Regions from separate parts of the Micromonospora sp. NPDC048930 genome, predicted to be linked through region 1. Evidence: riboswitches for the same ligand, from Rfam matches in the RefSeq annotation. Region 1 holds a riboswitch; each other region holds the start of a gene.
The links. A riboswitch is a leader RNA that binds a small molecule or an ion and turns the genes downstream of it on or off. The one in region 1 is predicted to bind cyclic di-AMP.

Region 1 (5,516 bases):
TTGTAGAACCACGCCTTCTGGCCGAGGTACCAGATCGCCGTCCAGTCGCCCTGGACGCCGGCGAGGGCGTACGTCTGACCGGCGGACGCGCGGGCGCCGTGGTCGGAGATGTACATGGTGTCCGGCGTGCCGTTCGGGCGCAGCCCGAGGTCGTTCACCAGCGGCGCGTCCACGCTCGGCGCGGTGCGCAGGATGACCGAGGAGGAACCGCGCAGCGGGCACGGGGCTGCCGGCGGGGTCGGCTTCGGAACGCCCGGCGGCTGCTGGTTGCAGCCGTAGAACGCCGGCTGGTTGGTGGCGTAGTCCGGGTCGATGGTGACCAGGCCGGTGTGCGGCGTGGCGGTGCCCTGGAACGGCGCCTTCATCAGGTCGAAGTAGTGCGACCAGTCCCAGTACGGGCCCGGGTCCCAGTGCATCCCGGCCACGTTTCCGGCGGTGGTGCCGGGGACATTGTCGTGGCCCAGGATGTGCTGCCGGTCCAGCGGGATCTGGAACCGCAGCGCCAGGTGCCGGACCAGCTTGGCGGAGGCCCGGTACATCGCCTCGGTGTACCAGGTGCCGTGGCCGGCGAAGCCCTCGTGCTCGATGCCGATGGACTTGGCGTTGACGTACCAGTTGCCGGCGTGCCAGCCGACGTCCTTGGCCTTGATGTGCTGGGCGACGTAGCCGTCCACCGAGCGCAGCGTGTAGTGCCAGCCCAGGTAGGTCACGGTCTGCACCAGCTTCACGCTCGGGCCGAAGTAGCCCTCGGTGTCGTGGATGATGATGTACTCGATCTTCTGCTGGGCCGGCCGGTTGGCGAGGTCGTAGTTGCCGTAGTCGCCGGCGCCCGGGCCGTACTTCCCGTACGGCGCGGGGATCCACTCGCAGGCCAGGCGGACCGGGCACTCCAGCCCGTCCGGCCGCTCGGCGCGGCGCAGGCCCAGCTTGTGCAGCCCGGACTCGTCCGGCGTCACCGCGGTGGCCGCGAGGGTCACCCGCTGGCCGTCGTCGGTGGTCCGGGCGGCGCCCTGGCCGATCTGGTCGTAGACCTCGTCGGCGAAGGCCGCCGCCGCGTCCTCGGTGTCCGCGCCGGAGTATCGGGCCACCGCCCCGTACCAGGCCGCCGGGTCGCTGTCCGCGCCGACCGGACCACCCAGGTCCTTCTGGTACGACGCGAGCAGCGCCGCGCCGCCCCGGATGTTCGCGGCGGCGTCGGTGCGCAGCGTCTCCACCGGGATGCCGGTGAGCGCGGCGGCGGCGTCGACGGTCTGCAGGGACGCCTGGGGCAGCACGTCGCCGGAGGGCGCGGCGGCGACGGCCGGGTCGAGCGTGAGCGGGCGGGAGTCGTCGCCGCGCGGGTCCTCGTTCTCGTCCACGTGCGAGCTGGACGGGGTCGAGGCGACCTGCTCGGCATCGGTCAGGTGCATCGGCCCGTAGCCGCCGCTGGTGCTGGGCTGGCCCGGGTGGGTGTCCCAGCGGGACTCCAGGTACGAGACGCCCAGCAGGACGCTCTGCGGCACGCCGTACTGGTCGGCCGCGGCGGCGTACTGCTGCTGCCGGTCGGCGGTGTCGGTGGTGGATGGTTCGGCGGCCACCGGGCCGGTGGCGCCGAGGGCGGTGGCTGCCGCGACGGCGGCGGCCAGCAGTATCCGTCTGCCCGACGGCGGGGGTGAGAGGTGCATCAAACCTCCAGACAGGGATGGGGGTCACTGCGCTCCCACCCTCACTCCACGCCCGGCCCGTGGTCAATACCTTTCTGCCCTGTAATACCTGCTGAAGGAAATCTTCACCGGGCCCGCGATCGCGAATTTGCGTACGGAGTGTCACGGCGTCTCGGGTTGCGGATTGATAACGGCGATCTCTACTCTGGTCTGTCGTCGACCGCCAGTTCACCGCCCAGCCCGGGTGGTGACGGTCGGACACCGCCGAGTCGCCTCCGGGCGAGCCGGGGACCCAGGTGCCTGGGGTGAATCCGCAGCCTCTGCGGTAGGGCGGCTCCCTTCCCGCCCGAACCCGTCAGCTAACCCGGTAGGCGGTCGGGAAGAAGGAGTACGGAGCCCGGTGGCACACCATGCCCCGCGGCCACCGTCGGTCCGGTCGCTCGACCGGCTGACGGCTGCGCCGCGTTCACGCTGGTCCCGCTTCACCACCGCCCTCGCCGCCCTGGTCGGCACCGCCGTCATCCTGACCGGCGGCGCCACGGCGGCGCACGCCGATCCGTCCGTCGCCGAGATCGAAGCCCAGATCGACCGGGACTGGAACAAGCTCGAACCGATCATCGAACAGGTCAACGCAACCCGCGAGGACCTCGCCGCGAAGCGCAAGCAGGCCGCGGCGCTGGCCAAGCAGATCGCCCCGCTGCAGGCGAAGGTCGACGAGGCCCTCGGGCAGGTCGGCGGCCTCGCCGCCGACGCGTACAAGGGGAACAGCATCTCCACGGTGAACGCGCTGCTGGGCAGCCGCTCGCCGGGCGAGGTGGTCGACAGCCTCGAACTGCTCGACCGCTTCGCGCACCGCCAGCAGCAGCAGGTGCAGACCGTGGCCGACCTGCGCGACCAACTGGCCGCGAAGAAGAAGCCGCTGGACGAGATGATCGCCAAGCTGGCCCGTACCGAGGCCCAGCTCGCGGCGCAGAAGAAGCAGATCGACGCCGAGATCGCCCGGCTCCAGAAGCTGCGGCTCAAGGTGTACGGCAACGGCGGCGGTGGGCCGCTGCGTCCCGCGCCCTGCCCGGCCGGCTACCCGGGCGGTCCCGGCGGGGTCGCGGCCAAGTTCGCCTGCGCCCAGATCGGCAAGATCTACGTCTGGGGTGCCGCCGGCCCGGACCACTACGACTGCTCCGGCCTGACCATGGCCGCCTGGGCCAAGGCCGGCGTGTCACTGCCGCACAACGCCCGGCAGCAGCACGACGTCACCCGGCGGGTGAGCCGCAGCGAGCTGCAGGTCGGCGACCTGGTCTTCTACTACAGCGACCTGCACCACGTCGCGTTGTACGTCGGTGGCGGCTGGGTGGTGCACGCCTCCCAGTCCGGCAAGCCGATCACGATGAAGCGCGTCGACGACGGCCAGATCAACAGTTACGGCCGTCCGGGCTGACGGTCGGCAGAGGGCTCCCGCGTCGCGGGAGCCCTCTGCGTCCTCGTTCAGCGGGTCGGCCAGACCCGCCAGTTCTGCCAGGACCGGCTCGGGGTGGGGCCGCGCTGTCCCTGGTAGCGCGAGCCGTAGACCTCCGACCCGTACGGGTGCTCGGCCGGCGAGGAGAGCCGGAAGATGCAGAGCTGCCCGATCTTCATGCCCGGCCAGAGGGTGATCGGCAGGTTCGCCACGTTGGAGAGTTCCAGCGTGACGTGCCCGGAGAAGCCGGGGTCGATGAAGCCCGCCGTCGAGTGGGTGAGCAGCCCGAGCCGGCCCAGGCTCGACTTGCCCTCCAGCCTGCCGGCGAGCTGGTCGCCCAGCGAGATCACCTCGAGGGTCGAGGCGAGCACGAACTCCCCCGGGTGCAGCACGAACGGCTCGCCCTCGGGAACCTCCACCATCGACGTCAGGTCGTCCTGCTGGATGGCCGGGTCGATGTGGGTGTAGAGGTGGTTGTTGAAGACGCGGAAGAGCCGGTCCAGGCGTACGTCGATGCTGGACGGTTGCACCAGCGTGGGCTCGAAGGGCTCCAGCGCGAGCGTGCCCGCCTTGATCTCGGAGACCAGGTCGCGGTCGGAGAGCAGCATCGGAACACCATAGCGACCGGTACGGGTGACCTGCGTGTCGGACTACATCTTCGTACACCTGTTCGATAGAATGTCCGCATGGCATCCTGGTCCGAATTCGCCGCCGACGAGCCCCGACTCGCCGACGAGATCCGCCTTCTCATGCAGCAGTACGGGCCGGGTTTCGGCTACCTCGCCACGGTCCGCGCCGACGGTGGCCCCCGGGTCCACCCGGTCTCCCCGGTCATCACCGACGACGGGCTCTACTGCTTCGTCATCGACTCGCCCAAGCGCCGCGACCTCGAACGGGACGGCCGCTACGCGCTGCACTCGTTCCCGCCGGAGGAGAGCGACGACGAGGCATACCTGGCGGGCCGGGCCCGTCCGGTGACCGACCCGGCGACCCTGGCCCGGGTGGCCGAGCTCGGCCGGGCCGCCCCGCAGATCGACTGGCGGCTGTTCGAGTTCACCATCGACGTGGCGATGCTGACCCGCCGCGACCAGGCGGCCCAGCCGGGCGCCGGCCGGCCGCAGGTGCAGGTCTGGCTCGACCCGCGGGCCACCGCCCCGCCCCGACGTACGGTCGGCCCGGTCGAGGGCCGGCGCGGCCGGCACGGCTTCGACACCCGCCGTCCGGCCGCCTGAGCCCACGAAAACGCCGGTGCCGGCCCCGTCCGAGGACAGGGCCGGCACCGGCGGTTCGGTGCTGGGTGCTCAGGCCGCGCGGTAGGCGTTCCACGCGGTGATCATCCGGCTCGCCTGACCAGCGGTGAACTGGTGCATGCACGAGTCGTAGGTGTAGTCCATGAAGTTGGTGATCGGGTCCAGGCCCGCGGCGCTGCAGGTGTCCCGACCGGTCGGGCACTGGTACGCCGGGGAAGCCTCGGCCGGGGTGTCGTCGACGCTGTCGCCGGAGCCGGCGCAACCACCCTGGAAGGTGTGGTAGAGGTTCAGCCAGTGGCCGATCTCGTGGGTGCCGGTGTCGCCCTCGTTGTAGTTGGTGGCGGTGCCGCCCGGCAGCGACTCGTTGAGCACGACCACGCCGTCCATGCTGTCGAGCTTGCGCTTCGGGAAGGTGGCCCAGCCGAGCAGGTTGTCGCTCAGCTCGCCCAGGTACACGTTCAGCGTGTTCTTGCCGCCCTCCCGCAGCGAGGTCTTCATCTGCCGCTCGGCCGAGGAGCCCTGCACGATCGGGTACCAGGCGGGGTTCGTCACGCGGTTGATCTTCGCCAGCTGGAAGCTGAAGGCGGTCGGGGCGCCGCCGGTGGCACCGCTGTACGCCTGGTTCAGCACGGTGATCTGCGAGGTGATCAGCGAGTCCGGGATGTTTCCGCCGGCGCGGGTGCTGTCCCGCTGGATGACGTGCACGACGACCGGGACGGTGACGGTGGCCAGCGGGGCTGCGGCCTGGGCGCCGCCCCGGAAGGCGGCCCGCTCACGCAGGGCGGCGGCGAGGTCGGCCTCGCGCTCGGACACCTGCTTGGCAGTCAGGTTGTTCGGGTCCAGCTTGGTGCTGCCGCCCTTGGCGACCCGGGCGTCCGAGTGGACGTCAGCGGGCTCGGCACACGAGCCGGCGGGGGCGGCCGAGAAGGCCGAGGCAGCGGGGACGACACCCACGGCGGCGGTGCTGAGCATCAGCGCGAAGGTCGTCGTCGCGACACCGGCGGCACGCCGGGTCAGCAGGTTGGGACTGAGTCCCATGGGCCCACCTCTTTCTGCCGGCGTGAAACGGGGGTATGTCACGCCGGGTCGGAGAACGTGGGGGAGACGTTACATCCGATCGACGGATTTGAGAACGACCATATGTTGCCGTCGTGAAACTTTCTGCTGCTC
Region 2 (5,516 bases), on a different contig from region 1:
CCCGGCCCGCCCGGGGCGGACCCCGGCGACCTGCCCGGCGTCGGCCGCGCGGGGCGACCGGTCGGCGGGACCGGCCGGACCACGGGTGGGAACGGCCGGATAACGGGCAACCGGCACGGGCGGAACACCCGGCGACGGCATGGCCCCGACAGGGGCCGCGACGCCGGCCCGTACCCTCATTCAGCCCGCCGTGCCCGCCACGTGACCATCAGGAGCCCCCGCGTTGAGCGACCAGACCACCCTGGACCGGGAGATCGCCGTCGAGCAGCGGCATCTCGACCGGGTGTACGCCCGGCTCGCGGAGCTGCGCCGCGCGGCCGCCGAGGCCGAGCGGGAGGGCTACCGGCTGGCCCGGGTCGGCAACTTCGGCGCGCTGGTGGAACGGGACGCGATGGTCTTCCACGCGGCCCAGCGCCGGTACGTGCTGGACGCCGAGCACGAGGGGCTGGTCTTCGGCCGCCTGGACCTGCGCACCGGGCAGGTGCTGCACGTGGGGCGGCTCGGGGTGCGCGGCGAGCAGGCCGAGACGCTGGTGGTGGACTGGCGGGCGCCCGCCGCCGCGGCGTTCTACCAGGCCACCCCCGCAGAGCCGATGGGCGTGGTACGCCGGCGCACCATCCAGTCGTCCGGGGAGAAGGTCACCCGGATCGAGGACGACCTGTTGGACCCGGAGTCGGCGCCGCCGGACCTGGCGGTGGTCGGCGACGGGGCGCTGCTGGCCACCCTGTCCCGGGCCACCGGGCGGGGCATGCGGGACATCGTCGCCACCATCCAGCGGGAGCAGGACGAGGCGATCCGCTCGCCCGGCAGCGGCGTCACGATCGTCTCGGGCGGGCCGGGCACCGGCAAGACGGCGGTGGCCCTGCACCGGGCCGCGTACCTGCTCTACTCCGACCGGGCCCGGTACGCCGGTGGCGGCATCCTGGTGGTCGGCCCGTCCGGGGTGTTCGTCGAGTACATCGCCTCGGTGCTCCCCTCGCTCGGCGAGGAGACCGCCACCCTGCACTCGCTCGGCTCGCTCTTCCCCGGCATGTCGGCGACCCGCACCGACCCGCCCGAGGTGGCGGCGGTGAAGGGCTCGCTGCGGATGCGCCGGGTGCTGGAGCGCGCGGTCCGGGACGCGGTGCCGGACTCCCCCACCGAGCTGCGCCTGCTCTACCGGGGTGAGCTGCTCCGGCTGGAGCGGGCCGAGCTGGACACCATCCGGGACCGGGCGCTGCCTCGCGGGGCGCGCCGCAACGAGGTGCGCCGGGCGGCCTTCGACGCCGTGCTGGCCGCCCTGTACGCGCAGGCCCGCACGCTGCGGATCGGCCGGCTGCCGGAGCAGCCCGCGTTCGAGGACGAGATCATCGACCGGCCGGAGTTCCGCGAGTTCCTGAAGGCGTGGTGGCCCCGGCTGCACCCCCGGCACGTGCTCGGCTGGCTGGCCCGCCCGGAGCGGCTGCGCCGGTACGCCGGCGGCGTGCTGTCCGGGACGGAGATCCGGCTGCTGACCGAGGCGTACCGGAGCCTGGACACCGAGGGGCTGACCATCGCCGACATCGCGCTCCTGGACGAGCTGGACGCGCTGCTCGGCAAGCCGGTCCAGCGGCGGAAGCCGAAGCGTGACCCGTTCCAGCTCGCCGGGGGCGTCCGCGAGCTGAGCACGTACGCCGACCGGCAGCGCGCGGCCCGGGCCGCCGCCCGGGAGCGCCCCGAGGACTACCGCGACTACGCCCACGTGGTGGTCGACGAGTCCCAGGACGTCTCGCCGATGCAGTGGCGGATGATCGGCCGGCGCGGCCGGCTGGCCTCCTGGACCGTGGTCGGCGACCCGGCGCAGACCGCCTGGACGGGCGACCCGCAGGAGCTGACCCGGGCCCGCGACCAGGCGCTGGGCCGCCGCCGCCGGTACCGGTACGAGCTGACCACCAACTACCGGAACTCGGCGGAGATCTTCGCGGTGGCGGCGGCGGAGATCCGCCGGCTCTACCCGGACCTGCCGCTGCCCACCGCGGTGCGCTCCACCGGGGTGGCGCCGGTCGAGCTGGCGGTGTCCCCCGCCGAGCTGCGGCCAGCCACCGTGGCGGCGGTCCGCGCGCTGCTGGCCGAGGTCGAGGGCACGGTCGGCGTGATCACGCCGGTGCCGCGCCGGGACGAGGTGGCCGGCTGGCTGGGCGACCTCGGCGACACCCGGCTCCAGGTGGTGACCAGCCTCGAGGCCAAGGGCATGGAGTACGACGGGGTGGCGCTGATCGCCCCGAGCGAGATCCGGGCCGACCCCTCCGGGGTGCGGACGCTCTACGTGGCGCTCTCCCGGGCCACCCAGCGCCTCACCACGCTCGACCCGGTCGGCTGACGACGGCTCCCGCTCACGGGCGCCGACAGCCGACCGTCACTTGCATACATAGCGATGTGAGCATAGATTGAGCCCGGGCGGGGCGAGAGACGAGAGGGTGTGGGCGTGGGCGCAGGTCATGACCACAGCGGCGCGGTGGCCAACGCCGCGCAGCGCCACCGGGGTCGGCTCTGGGCCGCGTTCGGGCTGCTCTCCGCGCTGATGCTGGTCGAGGCGGTGGCGGCGTTCGCCACCGGCTCGCTGGCCCTGCTCTCCGACGCCGGGCACATGTTCACCGACGTGCTGGGCATCGGGATGGCCCTGGCGGCGATCACCGCCACCCGCCGCGCCGACACCGACCCGCAGCGCACCTTCGGGCTCTACCGGCTGGAGGTGCTGGCCGCCCTGGCCAACGCGGTGCTGCTCGGCGCGGTCGCCGTCTACGTCCTCGTCGAGGCGGTCCGCCGGTTCGGCGAGCCGCCGGAGGTCCTCGCCGGGCCGATGCTCGCCGTGGCGCTGCTCGGCCTGCTCGCCAACCTCGCCGCCTTCGCGCTGCTGCGCTCCGGCGCGGAGGAGAGCATCAACCTGCGCGGGGCGTACCTGGAGGTGCTCGGCGACCTGCTCGGTTCGCTCGGCGTGATCGGCGCCGCCCTGCTCATCGCGCTCACCGACTGGTGGTGGGCCGACCCGCTGGTCGCGGTCGCGATCGGGCTGTTCATCCTGCCGCGCACCTGGCGGCTCGGCCGGGCCGCGGTGCGCATCCTGGTGCAGGCCGCCCCGGAACACCTCCAGGTGACCGCGGTGCACGACCGGCTGGCCGCCGTGCCCGGCGTCGCGGAGGTGCACGACCTGCACGTCTGGACGCTCACCTCCGGCATGGAGGTGGCCTCGGCACACCTCACCATGGCTCCCGGCGCGGAGGTGGGCGACGTGCTGGCGGCGGCCCGGGCCGCCCTGCACGAGGACTTCCGCATCGAGCACGCCACGTTGCAGATCGAACCCGGAGCGTCCGCCGGGGCCTGCGGGCAAGTCGAGTGGTAATTAGGGCAATCTTAAATCCAAGTGGCTATTGTGCACTTATGCCGGTTTTGACCGCCGCTGACCGCCCCGCGACCGGGGCCGGCCCGGCGACCCGCCGGTAGGCTCGGTCGCGGCCTCCGCCGGGCGGCGCCCACCGGCGCCCGGAGGTGGCCGTCGCCTAATCGCCGGAGCACGGCGAGCCGGGGAACCACGTACCTGGGGTGCATCCGCGTCAGCGGTAGGGATCTTCCGTCCCGAACCCGTCAGCTAACCCGGTCGGCGGTTGACGGAAGGACACCTGAATGCCATCAGTGGCACCTGTACGACGGACGGTCGCCCGGTTGGCGGCCCTGCTCGTCGCGGCGCTCGCCCTCGGCGTCGCGGCCCTGCCGGTCTCCCCCGCCTCGGCGGCTTCCCCGACCGGCCTGCTCGCCGCCGCGCCCGGCGACGACGAGGGCGGCACCCCGGCCCTGCGCGCCCAGCTCGACGCGGCCAGCAAGGGCTGGCTGGAGGCGCGGACCGCGTTGAACCGCTCGGTGGCCCGGCAGAAGCAGCTCAACACCCAGCTCGCCACCATCAACACCGAGCTGGGCACCCGTGACGCCAAGGTCGGCGAGATCGCCGCGGTGGCGTACCGGAGCGGGCGGCTCGGCACCGCCTCGGCGCTGCTCGGCGCCGGCAGCCCGGAGGGCTTCCTGGACCGGGCCGCCGCGCTGGAGCAGGTCGCCGCCCACGAGGACCGGGCACTGCGCGACCTGATCGACACCCGGGACCGGGCCACCCGCACCCAGGCCGCGCTGAACGGCGAGATCCAGGAGCAGCGCAAGCAGGTCGCGGTGATGGCCAAGCGCAAGCAGCAGGCCGAGCACGCGCTGGAGGTGGCCAACAGGCGGGCGGCGACCGCGGACGGCAGCGGCACCCGCGGCACGTCGACCGCGAACGCGACCCCCGCGCCGCGCAACGCCGACGGCTCGTGGCCGCCGGAGTCGTGCAGCGTCAACGACCCGACGCCCGCCGACGGCTGCATCACCCCGCGTACGCTGCACGCGCTCCAGCAGGCCAAGGCCGCCGGGTTCACCCGGTACGTCTCCTGCTACCGGCCCAGCGGCTCGGGTGAGCACCCGAAGGGCCGGGCGTGCGATTTCGCCGCGCAGCAGGACGGCTTCGGCGGGGTGGCCACCGGCGGCGACAAGACGTACGGCAACAACCTGGCGGCCTACTTCATCCGCAACTCCGACGCGCTCGCCGTGCTCTACGTGATCTGGTACAAGCAGATCTGGCTGCCGAGCAGCGGGTGGAAGGCGTACAGCGGCGGCAACGGCGACCCGTCCAGCGACCACACCAACCACGTGCACCTGTCGGTCTACTGACCCGGGGTGGCCCGCCCCTGGCGGGCCACCCTACGTCCGGTGACGTACGCCGGATGTCGACACCGGCCCCACGACGCGACGAATCCGGCCAAGCAGGATCGGCAGCATGAGCCGACTCTCCCCCGCTGGGCGCAAGGCCCTGCTCACCCTGCACCTGGTCACCTCGCTGGGCTGGCTCGGCGCGGACCTGGTACTGCTCACCCTGGGCATCGCCGGGCTGCGCGGGGCCGACCCCGAGGTGGTCTACCCGACCGCCGGGCTGCTGGTCACCTGGCTGTTCGCGCCGCTCAGCGTGGCCGTCTGGCTGGTCGGGGTGGCGAGCGCGCTGCTCACCCCCTGGGGCCTGCTGCGCTGGCGCTGGGTGCTGGTCAAGTTCGGCCTGACCACCGTCATGCTCGGGCTGGTGCTCCTGCTGCTGACCCCCCGGGTCCGGCACCTCGGCGACCTCGGCGCCGCGGCCGACGCCCACCTGCGGGTCGACCTGGTCGTCGCGCCGGGCGTCTCCACCACCCTGCTGCTTATCGCCACCGTGCTCTCCACGTACAAGCCGTGGGGGCGGCTGCGCCGGGCGACCGTGCCGGCGGCCCGGCGCGCGGTGCCGGCCGGCCGGGGCGCGTGAGTCAGGCCCGGCGCCCCTGCTCCAGGGTGGCGCCGAGCCGGCTGGCCAGGCCGAGGTGGGCCGCGCGGGCCTGCCGGAAGGCGTACCCGAACAGGGGCGCCGGGGCGGAGAGGGTGATCTCCACGTCGATCCGCACCACGCCGTCGGGCTCGTCCCGCAGCCGGGTGTGGTTGCGCACCGTGGTGGCCGG
Region 3 (5,516 bases), on a different contig from region 1:
GGTGCCGAGCCTGCGGGTGGCCTTCTACGTCAACCACGGCGCGAAGAACAGCCACTGCATCCGGTTCTCCCAGCTCACCCATGTGCAGCTGCACCACGGTGACAGCGACAAGGCGCCCAGCGCCAACCCGGTCTCCGGCATCTTCGACAAGATCTTCGTCGCCGGCCCGGCCGCGATCGAGCGGTACGCCCGGGCCGGCGTGGAGATCCCCGCCGAGAAGTTCGTCGTGGTCGGCCGGCCCCAGGTCGAGGCGATCGAGGTACGCCGGGACCCGGCGCGCGGGCTGGCCGCGCCGACGGTGCTCTACACCCCGACCTGGACGGGGCACCACGCGGACGCGAACTACTGCTCCCTGCCGGTGGCCGAGCCGATGCTGCGCCGGCTGCTGGACCGGGGCGCCACGGTGATCCTGCGGGCCCACCCGTACACCGCGCAGAACCCCGCCTCGGCGCGGCAGCTCGCCCGCCTCACCGAGCTGCTCGCCGCGGACCGGGCCCGGACCGGCCGGGCGCACCTGTGGGGCGCGGCCGCCGGCCGCGAGCTGACCCTGACCGAGTGCGTGAACCGGTCCGACGCGCTGATCTCGGACGTCTCCGGGGTCATCTCCGACTACCTCTACTCCGGCAAGCCGTACGCGGTGACCGACATGGGCGTCGACGGCCCGGACTTCGTCGCGCGGTTCCCGCTCGCCGGCTCGGGCTACGTGCTGCGCCGGGACATGTCCAACGTGGACGACGTGCTGACCGCGCTGCTCGACACCGACCCGAAGGCGGCGGATCGCTGGGTCACCCGGGCCCGCTACCTCGGCGACTTCCCCGAGGACTCGTACGCCGAGGCGTTCCTCGACGCCGCCCGGCGGGAACTCCAGCCGGGGTGGAACCCGCCCGCGCCGCGCGCCGCCGACACGGTCCGCCCAGGACGGCTCGCCGCTCTCCCCCACCGCCTGACCGGAGGTCAGTGGTAGGCGTCGAGGAGGGCGAGCACCGCCTCGGGATCCTCGACGTGCGCGTTGTGGCCGAGCCCCGGCAGCGTGGCGACCGGCACGCCCAACTCCTTGAGCTGCGCGTCGGACACCATCGGGTCATGCTCGCCCCGGGCCAGCAGCACCGGCACGTCGGTCGCGGCCAGCAGGGCGGGCAGCCGGGGCTCCCCCACCGCGAACGCGGCCGGATCCATGGCCAGCCGCCAGCGGCCGTCCTCCCGGCGCAGCCCGGCGTCCACCACCGGGTGGTCCGGGGCGAACAACCCGGCCAGCCCGGAGACCCGCAGGTAGCGGCGGGCCGCCTCGTCCCGGCTGGCGAACCAGGTCACCGGCCGGGCGGCCAGCTCGCGGGCCTTCTCCAGCTCGGCAGGGGACCAGGCGACCTTGATGCCGAGGCCCACCACGGCGTCCACCGGCAGGCGCCGGGTCCGCGCGGCCAGGGCCAGCGCCACCACCCCGCCGAGCGAGTGCCCGAGCAGCACGAGCCGGTCCCGGGGGCCGAGCCGCTCGGCCACCGGGCCCAGCCCCTCCACCACCCGGCGCGCGAGGGCCTCGAAGGAGTAATCCGGCAGCGGCGGCGACCAGCCGTGGCCGGCCAGGTCGGGGGCGAGCCAGCGCCCCGCCCAGCGGCGCTCCAGCAGCGGCGCCCAGGGCAGCCACACCTCACCGGTGGCCCCCATGCCGTGCAACAGCAGCAGATGGCGGGTACCCGTCGCCTCACCCATAGGGCGCAGTGTGCCACCGGACGGACACGACGCGCGAGAGCGGACTGCGGTGGGAGTCGGACAGACGACGACGGGCCCGGCTCGGGAGAGCCGGGCCCGTCGGGGAAGGGGCGATCAGGCGGAGTAGCCGCGGGTGGCCATCCAGTTCGCCAGGTCGATGGTGGTCATCCAGTAGGCGGGGAGCGACGGGTCCGCCGAGTCGGCGATCCGGACGGTCCGGCCGTCGTTCTTGTAGCCGACCACCGCGATGTAGTGGCCGCCGGGGAAGGAGTGCCAGCCGCCGTCGGTGTCGGTCGCGGAGCCGACGATGTTGGCGACCACCCCACGGCCGTCGGTGATGGCCTTGACCACGTCGGCCTGGAGCTGGTCCATCTGTGCGGGGGTGGGGGGGCCGGGGATCATGTGGGTCCGGTACGGGCTGCCCTTGACCATCTGGTTGAGGCCGCGGGTGGTGTCCTCGGCCGAGTTGGTGCCGTTCTCGCCGGCGTTCAGCGGCGCGACCATGGCGTCCTGGGTGGTCTCGACGCCGCTCGCGCTGAGCGCGTTGCGCACGGCGGCCGGGCCGCAGTTCCAGTAGGCGGTCTGCGCCTCGTAGGTGTAGTCGAGGACCTTGGTCGACGGCGGCTTCGGCTTCGCCTTCTTGGTCAGGTCCGGGTCCGCCGTGGCGGTGCTGGCCTTCGCCGTCGGCGACGCGCTCGGCGAGGCGGACGGGGAGGTCGGGGTGGCGATCCGGGCCTCCGCGCGGCTGGCGGCCTCACCGAGGCGGGGGCCCAGCTCGGCGACGGCGGCGGTCTTCTCCTGACGGACCGGCGAGTTGTCGCTGGCGGCGATCGCCGTGCCGACGCCACCGGCCAGCACGAGCGCCGCGGCGGAGCCGGCGACGATCCGGTACGGGTGCTCGGTCACGACGCGCCGCAGCTGACGCTTCATTCGGTGCTTCACGTGTTCCTCCACGGGGGGCCGGAGCGGCACACGCCGGCCCGACGCGCGGAGAGACTCACGCGCGCTGCAGGGCGGGGTGGCCGCGGGGAAGGGAGCGCCCGGCGGGGCCGGGCGGGGGGGGTGCGGGACTCGCTCGCCGTCAGGCGAGCGCCGGCACCGGGGCGCCGTGGAGGCGTGGGGAGGATCGGGGGGTGGTCGGCACGAGGATGGGAACTCCTTCCTTCACCGCCTACCGGGTTAGCTGACGGATTCGGGCGGGAAGTACGCCCTACCGCGGGCCGTGGCTCGCGGATTCACCCCGGTGTTGCACTGGGTCCCCGGTTCGTGAGATCACGATTGAGCGGGTCGGCACGGCGTCGCCACTTGCGATCGAAAACCGCACCGGACGCGCCGACACTACCGGTGGGTACTCCTCCTGCCAAGCACTCCCACCTGCGTAAACCTCGAACATCATTACTCTGACCGGAACAGGTCGTCACTGATGTCACTCAATGGGACGAGCAGTTCTGTCGGAACTGTCGGGCAACAATCGGACATCCGGCGGCGACCGACCCGGAATTGCGGGAGTCGATCGCCCGGGCTGTTCCCGATGACCGTTTCGGGCGAACCGTGACCGGGCTCACCGCATTCGGGTAACAATTTCAGCCGACCCGGGCCGGGCGCCACCGGGCGGCCGGCACGGTGGCACCGGCCGGCACCGGGGCCGGGCGCGCCGTGACCGGCACGGCGGGACGCGGCGCCCCGGCGCCCGGACGCACCGCCATCGCGGCCGCGTACGCCTCGGCGGCCAGGGTCCGGGCCGCCTCGGCGGCCAGTTCGGCGTCCCGCCACGCCCGCTGCTCCCGCTCGGCGGCCGCCCGCCAGCCCGCCCGGCGGTGGTCGCGTACCGCCCGGGCGAGGACGATCTCCTGCTCGGCCGGGTGCCGGCGGGGATCCCAGCCGTTGCGGTGGGCCAGCACGTCGGCGAGCTGCCGCGCGGTCAGGTCGCCCCGCCAGTGCGCCGTCATCGCCGCGTGGTGCAGCCACCGCTCCCGGAGCGCGTACTCGGCCGGGGTGCGGGGCGTACGCGGCGCGGGCAGCACGGCGGCGCCGGCGAGGCGGCGGGCGGCCGCCTCGGCCTCGTCGTACCCCCGCCAGGCCCGGTCGGCCTCGCCCTGGGCGGCCAGCCACTGCTCGCGCCGGCGGCGGGCGTTCTGCGCGGCCCCGGCGGCGGCCACCGCCACCTCGTCGGCGTACCGGCGCAGGTCGGCGAGGCGGGCGGCCTCCTCGGCGGCCGGGTCCGGGGCCACCTCGGCCGGAGTGTCCCGCTCCGGCCGGGCGACCAGCGCGGCGAGGACGCCGAGGGCGAGCAGCAGCAGGGCGGACCAGATGGCGGCGGCCTCGGGGACGGCGGTGAGGAAGTGGTAGAGAAGGGTCTTTTCCATGGTCGGCACCTCACGGGAACGTCGTGGTGGAGGTCCGCACGGCCCGTGGACGCGGGGCGCGACCGGAGTGGGCGCCGCCGGGCCGCCGTCGGGCGGATGCGGGGGTGAGGTTCGGTGGTACGGCGAGACGGGCCGGGCCCGCCCGGCGGTCAGCGGGCGGGCGGGGCCCGGGAGCCGACGGTCGCCGGGGTCAGCCCGACCGGAACAGGCCGCTCCTGGGCCGGGATCACCTCGGCCGACCGCTGCGCTGCCGAGGCCGGCCCGCCGACCGCCAGGAACCCGGCCAACTCCCGGTCCGACCCCCCAGGTCCCAGGATGGAGACATCCGTGGCGCGGGAACCGACCACACCGACTGCCGGGGCACTCGCAGCCCGGGTGAGCCGTGCGCTCGGGGCGGTCGCGGCGGCGAGGGCCGGGCCGGACCAGTGGATCACCGGCCGGAGGGCGTGCCCGGGGAGGGCGGCAACGGACTGGGCCACCTGGACGATCGGGAGACGGCGCCCATCCACCGGATGGGATGCGGCCTGGGCGGTCGCGGCAGTGCCGAGGGGCAGCGTGGCGGCGCCGAACGAACAGGCGACCACCACGGCCAGGCTGGCCAGCATGCGGGCGGTCCAGCGCGCCACCCACCACAAGGGACAGGTGAGCGCGATCGGCAGCACGGATCAAACCTACCGCCGCCGCCACCGCACCGCACCGCCCACTGGCGTGTCGCGGCAACCCCGGCCACGGCACTGACCAGCGTGGACACCCGCGACCCGGGCGCACGCACCCGCCCGCCACCGTCCCACCCGCGCCGGTGATCGGCCGCCTCAGCCCGGGTCGCGCCGCCTGGCGTACTCGACGGGTCGCCGCGGGGTGGGAAGCGCGACCGGCCCGGCGGGCGCCGGGACGGGCGGCGCGACGGCGGCCGGCACGCGGGCCCGACGCGGCGGTCCGAGCCGGCGCATCATCGGCAGTTCCACCCAGCGGTGCAGTGCGGCGGCGAGCAGCAGGTTGACCAGCAGGAAGGCGAGCGCGAAGAGCGGACCCCGCCAGCCGGGCAGCCCCGACCCCCAGTTCCCGGTGAGCCGCAGCACGGTCGTCATCACCAGGACGTGCACCAGGTAGAAGGCGAACGAGACCTCACCGAGCCAGACCATCGGCCGGGTCCGCCACGGCGTCCGCCGGCCGTGCAGGTCCGCGTCCGCCGCCGCGGTGATGACCAGGAGGTACGCCACCGCGAGCAGAGCCGCCCAGAACTCGGCGCGGATCCACTGCGCGGCGACCACCCAGGTGGCCACGAAGAGCAGGGTGGCCAGGGTCAGGTTCGGCCCGCGCCAGCGGCCCCGCCGCAGCAACTCGGCCGCCGCGACGCCCATCCAGAACTCCAGCGACCGGGCCACCGGGAAGATCTGGGTGAACCACCACCGGTTCTCCTCCGGCATCAGCAGCTGGCCGGGC

Region 2: it holds a riboswitch for cyclic di-AMP, as region 1 does, so the genes downstream of both, ACGFI9_RS34885 (coiled-coil domain-containing protein) here and ACGFI9_RS20635 (NlpC/P60 family protein) in region 1, are expected to answer to the same signal.
Region 3: it holds a riboswitch for cyclic di-AMP, as region 1 does, so the genes downstream of both, ACGFI9_RS24980 (C39 family peptidase) here and ACGFI9_RS20635 (NlpC/P60 family protein) in region 1, are expected to answer to the same signal.

The regions. Positions count from the first base shown of each region.
Region 1 is NZ_JBICUB010000007.1:320,748-326,263, forward strand. Features, by position in the region: gene ACGFI9_RS20630 (N-acetylmuramoyl-L-alanine amidase) at 1-1,664, opposite strand, end outside; cyclic di-AMP (ydaO/yuaA leader) riboswitch at 1,896-2,031, shown strand; gene ACGFI9_RS20635 (NlpC/P60 family protein) at 2,044-3,078, shown strand; gene dcd (dCTP deaminase) at 3,126-3,704, opposite strand; gene ACGFI9_RS20645 (pyridoxamine 5'-phosphate oxidase family protein) at 3,783-4,328, shown strand; gene ACGFI9_RS20650 (zinc metalloprotease) at 4,398-5,384, opposite strand.
Region 2 is NZ_JBICUB010000024.1:53,788-59,303, reverse strand. Features, by position in the region: partial or broken gene ACGFI9_RS34900 (alpha/beta fold hydrolase) at 1-10, shown strand, start outside; gene ACGFI9_RS34895 (HelD family protein) at 224-2,338, shown strand; gene ACGFI9_RS34890 (cation diffusion facilitator family transporter) at 2,444-3,358, shown strand; cyclic di-AMP (ydaO/yuaA leader) riboswitch at 3,503-3,635, shown strand; gene ACGFI9_RS34885 (coiled-coil domain-containing protein) at 3,640-4,707, shown strand; gene ACGFI9_RS34880 (hypothetical protein) at 4,814-5,326, shown strand; gene ACGFI9_RS34875 (SRPBCC family protein) at 5,328-5,516, opposite strand, start outside.
Region 3 is NZ_JBICUB010000010.1:108,229-113,744, reverse strand. Features, by position in the region: gene ACGFI9_RS24990 (CDP-glycerol glycerophosphotransferase family protein) at 1-964, shown strand, start outside; gene ACGFI9_RS24985 (alpha/beta fold hydrolase) at 955-1,707, opposite strand; gene ACGFI9_RS24980 (C39 family peptidase) at 1,822-2,661, opposite strand; cyclic di-AMP (ydaO/yuaA leader) riboswitch at 2,861-3,002, opposite strand; gene ACGFI9_RS24975 (hypothetical protein) at 3,291-4,073, opposite strand; gene ACGFI9_RS24970 (hypothetical protein) at 4,223-4,735, opposite strand; gene ACGFI9_RS24965 (acyltransferase family protein) at 4,886-5,516, opposite strand, start outside.